DNA from 4 places in the Rahnella contaminans genome. Region 4 is predicted to be linked to each of the others. Evidence: predicted binding sites of a transcription regulator. Region 4 holds the regulator's gene; each other region holds the start of a gene.

Region 1 (2,207 bases), on a different contig from region 4:
CCATGTCGCCCAGTAATTCCTGCGCGTGTTCAGTGATGCCTACGGTGTAAACGCCGTTGCCTTCTGAACGTACCCACTCGTGGGAAGAGGCATATTTCAAATCTGCTGGAACATTGCTCATTATATTTTCTCCAAAAAAGTGCTTAATTCAGCGTTAACTGGATAATTTTATCTCAAATTTTTACTGCGCCAGCGGTTTGCCATTGCGGACAAAACCTGGTTTGGTGACTTTCACCGGCATTTCGCGGTTACGGATTTGCACAATGGCGTGCTCGCCAATGCCCGCCGGAACGCGTGCCAGAGCAATACTGTAGCCGAGCGTCGGAGAGAATGAGCCGCTGGTAATCACGCCTTCCAGCGTGTTGCCCGCGCTGTCGGTGAATCGTACCGGCAGTTCGTTACGCAATACGCCTTTCTCTGTCATCACTAAACCGACCAGCTGTTCGGTGCCCTGCTCGCGCTGTCTTTCCAGTGCGTCACGGCCAATAAAGTTGCGGTCTTCAGGTGCCCAGGCGATGGTCCAGCCCATGTTGGCTGCCAGCGGTGAAACGCCTTCGTCCATTTCCTGACCGTAAAGATTCATACCCGCTTCCAGACGCAGCGTGTCGCGCGCGCCCAGACCGGCAGGTTTCACGCCTGCTGCCAGCAGTTTCTGCCAGAAATCAGCAACCTGTTCTTGCGGGAGTGCGATTTCATATCCTGCTTCGCCGGTATAACCGGTGGTGGCGATAAACAGGTCACCCACCTGAACGCCGAAGAACGGCTTCATCCCCGCGACCGCTTGTTTTTGTTCAGCGGTAAAAAGTGTTTCTGCTTTCTCTTTTGCATGAGGGCCCTGCACGGCTACCAGCGCTAAGTCATCACGCACGGTCAGTTCGATGCCATACGGTTCTGCATGCTGCGAAATCCATGCCAGATCTTTCTCCCGGGTCGCGGAGTTCACCACCAGGCGGAAATAGTTTTCGTTGAGGAAGTAAACGATCAGGTCGTCGATCACGCCGCCGGACGCATTGAGCATGCCGGTATAAAGCGCTTTACCGGGAACGGTGAGTTTGGCGACATCATTCGCCAGCAGGTAACGGAGGAATTCACGGGTACGGGCACCGTGGAGATCAACGATGGTCATGTGCGAGACGTCAAACATACCGGCATCCTGACGCACAATGTGGTGTTCATCCAGCTGAGAGCCGTAATGCAATGGCATCATCCAGCCGTGGAAATCGACCATACGCGCGCCGCACGCAACATGTTGTTCATAAAGCTGAGTCTGCTTAACCATCTTATTCCTCATTTAATTAAGTGCATAAACAGCACACCGCGCAAACGATACCCTTTGCTCGAACTTACCACTGAATAAGCTCACTAACCATAAGTTAAAATATGCAGAGCGGGATAAATGTCAGTGATTTCACAAGGGCATTGTGCAGAGTTTTTGACTGGTAAACTGGGGTTTGTGGCGCAAAATCTACAAATAAACATCAAAAGTATCGATGTTATATAACGACAAGGCCAGATTTCTCACCATTTGCAGAATGAGAAATCCGGCCCCGGATTAGAAAATGTAATGGAAAAACTGAGCTGAAATTAGATTATTTCAATCGAAGTAAATCGTCCTGTAACCACTCCGGTAAATCATTCAGCCCCATCGCCTGACGCACCAGTTTTGGTTTCACGCCCGGCAGAGAATCCGCCAGCGTAAGACCAATATCGCGCAGCAGTTTTTTGGCAGGATTGTCACCGGCAAACAATTCGCGGAAGCCCTGCATACCCGCCAGCATCAGCGCGGCGCTGTGTTTGCGGCGGAGCTCGTAACGACGCAGGTACATATGCTGGCCGAAATCTTTGCCTTCTTTTTGCAGGCGTCTGATTTCCGATGCCAGTTCTGCGGCATCCATGAAACCTAAATTGACGCCCTGTCCTGCCAGCGGGTGCACGGTGTGCGCGGCATCACCGACCAGCGCCAGACGTTGTCCGGCAAAGCTGCGGGCATAACGGCCGGTCAGCGGGAAGGTCAGGCGCTCACTTTCAACGGTACAAATACCCAGGCGCAGGTCAAAAGTGCTGGCGAGGATTTTGTTGAACTCCTCAGGCTCCAGCGCGCTCAGACGCTGAGCTTCATCCGGCGAAACTGACCAGACGATAGAAGACAAATGCGCATCAGCCAGCGGCAGAAACGCCAGAATGCCTTCGCCGTGGAATACCTGACG
Region 2 (2,207 bases), on a different contig from region 4:
GAACGGATCGCTGTTGGTCGCCGGTTCTTCCGGGAAGACGTCGATAGCTGCACCGGACAGATGTTTGCTGCGCAGCGCATTGCACAGGGCAGGAATGTCGATCACCGTGCCGCGTGAGGCGTTGATCAGCAATGCGCCCTGTTTGATTTGTGCCAGCTGCACTTCGGAAATCATGTTTTTGGTGCCTGGCGTTTCTGGAACGTGCAGGGTCACGACGTCGCTGGTGCTGAGCAGTTCTTCCAGAGTCGCAATCGGCTGCGCATTACCCAGCGGCAATTTGCTTTCGATGTCGTAATAGAAGACGCGCATCCCCAGGCTTTCCGCCAGAATACCTAACTGTGTACCGATGTGGCCGTAGCCGACAATACCCAAACGTTTACCGCGCGCTTCAAAAGAACCGACGGCCAGTTTGTTCCAGATCCCGCGGTGCGCCTTGGCGTTGGCCTCAGGAATACCACGCATCATCAGCAGCATTTCGCCCAGCACCATTTCGGCGACGGAACGGGTATTAGAGAACGGTGCGTTAAAGACCGGAATACCACGACGGGTTGCCGCTTTCAGGTCAACCTGATTGGTACCGATACAGAAACACCCTACAGCCACCAGTTTTTCTGCTGCCTGGAACACTTCTTCGGTCAGCTGAGTACGCGATCGGAGTCCAACAAAGTGCGCATCACGGATCGATTCTTTCAGCGATTCCGTATCTAAAGCACCTTTGTGAAATTCAATATTGGTGTAACCCGCGGCACGGAGTGTATCAACCGCACTTTGGTGGACGCCTTCCACTAACAAAAATTTAATCTTGTCTTTCTCAAGTGATACTTTTGCCATTTCCCGACCCTATATTTTTTCTGGCTGAATTCGAACTGCTAGGTGACTGCTCACAGTCAACATAACAAAAAATACGCCATCATCAATACAAACGATTGCCTGCCAGACAGCAGAAGGCTCACCGCGCCTGTTGGTTTTCAGCATTTCCTGCTGGTTAGATTTTACAAAGCAAGACGTTCAGGAGGCGATAGTGAGAAATGTGACATAAGTCACCAAATTCAGGCTTTTGAAGAAAAGATGATTCATTCAGAAAATTATCATCTTCATAACATTGTGTTATGACAGGGGGATGACTGGCTGCTTTCAGCAAAAGCAGCCAGATCTTCTGCTTATTGATAGGTTACTTCAGCGTGACAGTTTTTACGCCTTCAGAAGTGCCTACCAGCGCAACGTCGGCGCCACGGTTGGCGAACAGCCCGACCGTCACCACGCCCGCAATTCCGTTGATCTTATTTTCCATCGCGACGGCATCCAGAATGCTCAGATTATGGACGTCGAGAATGATATTGCCGTTGTCAGTCAGAACGTTCTGGCGGTATTCCGGCAGACCACCGAGTTTCACCAGTTCACGCGCAACGTAAGAACGCGCCATCGGGATGACTTCTACCGGCAGCGGGAATTTACCCAGCACATCGACTTGCTTAGACGCGTCCACAATACAGACGAATTTTTTGGCGATCGCGGCAATGATTTTTTCGCGGGTCAGCGCAGCGCCGCCGCCTTTGATCATCTGCATGAAGCCGTTGATTTCATCCGCGCCGTCAACGTAAACGTCCAGCGAGTCCACTTCGTTGCTGTCGAAAACGTGAATGCCTAAGCTTTTCAGTTTTGCCGTTGAAGCGTCAGAACTGGAAACGGCGCCCTCGATCTGACCTTTGATCGAACCCAGTGCATCGATGAAATGGGCGGCGGTGGATCCGGTTCCGACACCGACGATGGTGCCCGGAGTCACGTAATCCAGTGCGGCCCAGCCGACTGCTTTTTTCAATTCTTCCTGCGTCATAATGGCTTCTCTGTCTGATAACGTAAGTGGCGTGAATACGGAAAAGTGTCGGTGATTATAAAGCATGTGCCGGCAGATTGGGCAGACAAGAGCGTGACCAGATCACACTTATTAAGTGCAATTGGGTTGTAAACGCCCCGATTTTCCTCACCACAAAACCTGACAATCTGTGGCATAGTGTTCGGATAAAATTAAATCCAAGGGACAGAACTCCGATGAAACGCCCGGACTATAGAACGCTACAGGCACTGGACGCGGTGATCCGTGAGCGCGGTTTTGAGCGCGCCGCACAAAAGCTTTGCATCACCCAATCGGCGGTCTCTCAGCGCATTAAACAACTGGAAAATTTGTTCGGCCAGCCTCTGCTGGTGCG
Region 3 (2,207 bases), 1.8 Mb from region 4:
CATCGCGGATATACACCGCCAGATATTGTCCCGGCTGGAAATCCACTACCGGTAATCCGTCTACAGGTTCCAGCAGGAAAGAGGTGATGAGCTCACTTTGCGGTTGTTTTTCGGCAATACGGAATTCACGGGTGCCGCTCCAGCCACCGGTTTTTTCGGCGCTTTCTTTATAGATTTCTGCTTCACGATTGATAAATACGCCCGCCAGAACGCCGTAGGCTTTGCCCCACGCATCCAGCACTTCCTGACCCGGACTGAACATTTCATCCAGAGTCGCCACCAGATGACCGCCGACAATATCGTATTGCTCAGGCCGGATCATGAAACTGGTATGTTTTTGCGCGATACGTTCAACCGCCGGTAACAGTGCAGCCAGATTTTCAATATTGGTGGCATAGGCGCAGATGGCATCAAACAGCGCCTGACGCTGATCGCCGTTGCGCTGGTTGCTCATATTGAAGATGTCTTTAAGCTCGGGATTGTGTTCGAACATGCGGTCATAGAAGTGTGCGGTCAGTTTCGGGCCGGTTGCTGCGAGCAAAGGAAGGGTGGATTTAACGGTAGCGATAGTGGCTGAATCAAGCATAGTGAACTCCGTGTCTTTTTAAATTTCATTAAACATGTATTTTAAATGCATCTTATATAAATCCACAATTTCTGTAAACACCCCCTAAAGGGGTAAGGGCTTTTTAAGGTGACGTGTGCGGTGAGGGCTGAGTCACAAAGCTGAAATTTGAGCATGTTCAGTTGAAAATTTATCCCTTGATTATGGGCAGAGGTTCGCAGATCAAAGCCTTGCTGTATCTGGAGCCAATCGTTTGCTTAAAAACCTGAAACTGACCCTATCCGAAGGCGGCCTAAACATTTACACTGTTGCGCAGAACCCGGAAGGGGCGTTTATTTTTAGTTTGTTGAGTCAGGAGATGCGGATGTTAAAGCGTGAAATGAACATTGCCGATTATGATGCTGAGCTGTGGGCAGCAATGGAAAAAGAAGTTGTTCGCCAGGAAGAACATATCGAGCTGATTGCGTCAGAAAACTATACCAGCCCGCGCGTTATGCAGGCTCAGGGTTCGCAGCTGACCAACAAATATGCCGAAGGCTACCCGGGCAAACGTTATTACGGTGGTTGTGAGTACGTCGACATCGTTGAACAACTGGCTATCGACCGCGCAAAAGAATTGTTCGGTGCAGATTTCGCTAACGTTCAGCCACACTCCGGCTCACAGGCGAACTTCGCGGTTTACACCGCATTGCTGCAACCGGGCGACACCATTCTGGGGATGAACCTCGGCCATGGCGGTCACCTGACACACGGTTCACCGGTCAACCTGTCCGGTAAACTGTATAACGTAGTGCCTTACGGCATCGACGAAAGCGGCGACATCGACTATGACGACGTTAAGCGTCAGGCCGAAACACACAAACCAAAAATGATCATCGGCGGCTTCTCAGCCTTCTCCGGTATCGTTGACTGGGCAAAAATGCGCGAAATCGCAGACAGCGTTGGCGCGTACTTCTTCGTCGATATGGCACACGTTGCCGGTCTGATTGCTGCGGGCGTTTACCCGAACCCGGTTCCGCACGCGCACATCGTGACCACCACTACGCACAAAACGCTGGCTGGCCCGCGCGGCGGTCTGATTCTGGCGAAAGGCGGTGACGAAGAGTTCTACAAAAAACTGAACTCCGCCGTCTTCCCTGGCGGCCAGGGCGGCCCGCTGATGCACGTGATTGCCGGTAAAGCGGTAGCACTGAAAGAAGCGATGGAACCTGAGTTCAAAACTTACCAGCAGCAAGTGGCTAAAAACGCCCAGGCAATGGTGGCTGTGGTTCTGGATCGTGGCTACAAAGTGGTTTCCGGCGGCACTCACAACCACCTGTTCCTGATGGATCTGGTTGATAAAAACCTGACCGGTAAAGAAGCCGATGCTGCACTGGGTCGCGCTAATATCACCGTCAACAAAAACAGCGTGCCTAACGATCCGAAGAGCCCGTTCGTGACTTCAGGCGTGCGAATCGGTACTCCGGCTATCACCCGTCGTGGCTTTAAAGAAGCTGAAGCGCGTGAACTGGCTGGCTGGATCTGCGACGTGCTGGACAACGTGAACGATGAAGCCACTATCGAACGCGTTAAACAGAAAGTTCTCGACATCTGTGCACGCTTCCCGGTTTACGCGTAATATTTGCGAAGCCGTAAAGCTGCT
Region 4 (2,207 bases):
TGGTTCCCGACTGGACGTGTGCATTGGAATGTCTGAACGAAGGTTTATGTGTTGGCATGATGCCGGTTCACCGCGTGACACCCTTGATTGAACAGCAAAAATTACAGGTACTGTCGCTGGAAAATACCTTTCCGGACAGCCCGTGCTGCCTGACGTGGGATCAGAGCAATCCGTCGCCTTCGCTGGCGTGGCTGCTGGAATACATGGGAGACACGGAAACGATGAACCGGGAATGGTTGCGCGACTGACAAAAAAACGCCTGTGGCACAGGCGTTTATTGAAAGTTAACGGCGGTAATCGCGGTACGGGCCGTCGGCCACGGAACGGCGCTCAACCAGTTTGGGATGCACTTCAATGGTCTGCGACTCTTCGCGTTTGCTGATAATTCTGTCCAGCAGCATGGTAAAGGCCATTTCGCCCAGACGTTCTTTTGGCTGATGAACTGTCGTCAGTGCCGGTGAGAAATAGCGCGCGTTACGCACGTTATCATAGCCAATCACGGAAATATCCTGCGGTACGCGCAGGCCCAGTTCATCGGCGGCACAGATTGCCCCCATCGCCATCACGTCACCGCCACAGAATACAGCCGTCGGGCGGTTTTTCTGCATCAGAATTTTGTGCATGGCCTGATAGCCCGATTCCGGCTCAAAGTCGCCCTGAACGACCCATTCTTCACGAAGAGGAATATTGGCTTCCGTCAGTGCTTTCACAAAGCCCTGGAAACGGCCGCCGCCGGTGTTTCGCGCCAGTTGCCCAGGGATCACGCCGATATCGCGATGACCGCGTTCAATCAGATAACGTCCGGCCATATAGCCGCCTTCAAACGCGTTATCGATAATGCTGTCGGTGAAATTCTTACGCGCTTCGCCCCAGTCCATCACAACCATCGGGATAGAGCGGTATTCTTCAAGCATATTCAGCAATTCGTCCGGATACTCCGCGCACATCACAAGTAAACCGTCGACGCGTTTTTGCGCCAGCATTTGCAGGTAGGCCTGTTGCTTCTCCAGATTATTGTGTGAGTTACACAAAATCAGCGTATAGCCTTTTGAGAAACAGCTGTTCTCCACGGCCTCAATCACTTCGGCGAAGTAGGGCGCTTCACTGGACGTTGCCAGCAGACCGATTGTTTTGGTGTTATTGACCTTCAGGCTACGTGCCACAGCGCTGGGAGAATAGTGCAACTCTTTGATTGCAAGGAGAACCGCGGCTCGGGTTTCTTCGGCGACGAAACGGGTTTTATTGATGACGTGCGACACGGTTGTGGTGGAAACGCCAGCGCGCTTTGCGACATCTTTAATCGTTGCCATGTAAAAAATGACTCCTGTGCTCACGTGTTTCAGCACGTTAGCATTATGTTAATCGTTTGCTTGCGTGGATTTAACTGCTGACTTCGAAAAGGGCAGTGAAATCGTTGGGTGGATTCTTCAGAGTGAGGCGTGAAATGCTCTCGGGTGAAATCGACCGGCACACAGGCGTGGTAACCGACAATTTTCACTTATAATGCAGGAAAGTGGAAGTAAAATTGTCATGAACCTGGTGTCATTCAGCACAAGATTTTCAATGCGAATTATGAGAAAATGCGTTGGCACACATTCAGTGTGGCTATACGAACGCCACAATTTGATCCGTAAGGGGGTTTAATGGACAGCAACCTGAAATTTTCTTTGATCACTACGGTCTGCGCTTTGCTCGTGATTATTGCTTTCAGTTTCACCGCAGTGATGAACTGATTTGCGCGAAAGCCGCAATAAAAAGGGCGATTACCTATAACAGGAATCGCCCTTTTCAATTTTACGCAGTCACCCATTCCGCCGATACTCTTCCCTGCAGAAACTCTTCGTTAAATGCTATTCAATGGCTGATTAGCGAAACTTCAGACTTAACGAATTGTTTATTATCGGATCGTCTTAGGGGTCATTACCCGTCGTGCGCCTACATAATGATCTTGCCAGTAATCGTCACCCAGTGAGGTGATCTTAATGTCTTCGCCGGTGCGCGGTGACTGGATAAACTTCCCGTTTCCTACGTAAACACCGACATGGTCTGCGGCGCCGCGGTTATTAATCCGGAAGAAAACCAGATCGCCGGATTCTAATTCACCCCGTTTGACCGGGGCCGCATCGCGCAAGTGGTACATTTCATTCGCTGTGCGGGGCATTTTAATACGGATCAAATCTTTGTATGCGTAGTAAACCAGTCCGCTG

Evidence for each region. Region 4 encodes PurR, which represses purine synthesis genes. Its sites were predicted from a motif close to CANGCAAACGTTTGCNTG; they were not measured.
Region 1: a site for PurR is predicted at 1,317-1,334, ahead of gcvT (glycine cleavage system aminomethyltransferase GcvT). Genes of this name have one in related genera too.
Region 2: a site for PurR is predicted at 916-933, ahead of serA (phosphoglycerate dehydrogenase). Genes of this name have one in related genera too.
Region 3: a site for PurR is predicted at 808-825, ahead of glyA (serine hydroxymethyltransferase). Genes of this name have one in related genera too.

The regions. Positions count from the first base shown of each region.
Region 1 is NZ_JAADJS010000002.1:546,331-548,537, reverse strand. It holds gene gcvH (glycine cleavage system protein GcvH) at 1-121, opposite strand, end outside; gene gcvT (glycine cleavage system aminomethyltransferase GcvT) at 182-1,279, opposite strand; gene ubiI (FAD-dependent 2-octaprenylphenol hydroxylase) at 1,590-2,207, opposite strand, start outside.
Region 2 is NZ_JAADJS010000002.1:537,474-539,680, reverse strand. It holds gene serA (phosphoglycerate dehydrogenase) at 1-831, opposite strand, end outside; gene rpiA (ribose-5-phosphate isomerase RpiA) at 1,172-1,834, opposite strand; gene GW579_RS11560 (LysR family transcriptional regulator ArgP) at 2,050-2,207, shown strand, end outside.
Region 3 is NZ_JAADJS010000001.1:1,908,713-1,910,919, reverse strand. It holds gene hmpA (NO-inducible flavohemoprotein) at 1-586, opposite strand, end outside; gene glyA (serine hydroxymethyltransferase) at 930-2,183, shown strand.
Region 4 is NZ_JAADJS010000001.1:91,111-93,317, forward strand. It holds gene punR (DNA-binding transcriptional activator PunR) at 1-248, shown strand, start outside; gene purR (HTH-type transcriptional repressor PurR) at 285-1,310, opposite strand; gene cydH (cytochrome bd-I oxidase subunit CydH) at 1,644-1,733, shown strand; gene GW579_RS00420 (C40 family peptidase) at 1,898-2,207, opposite strand, start outside.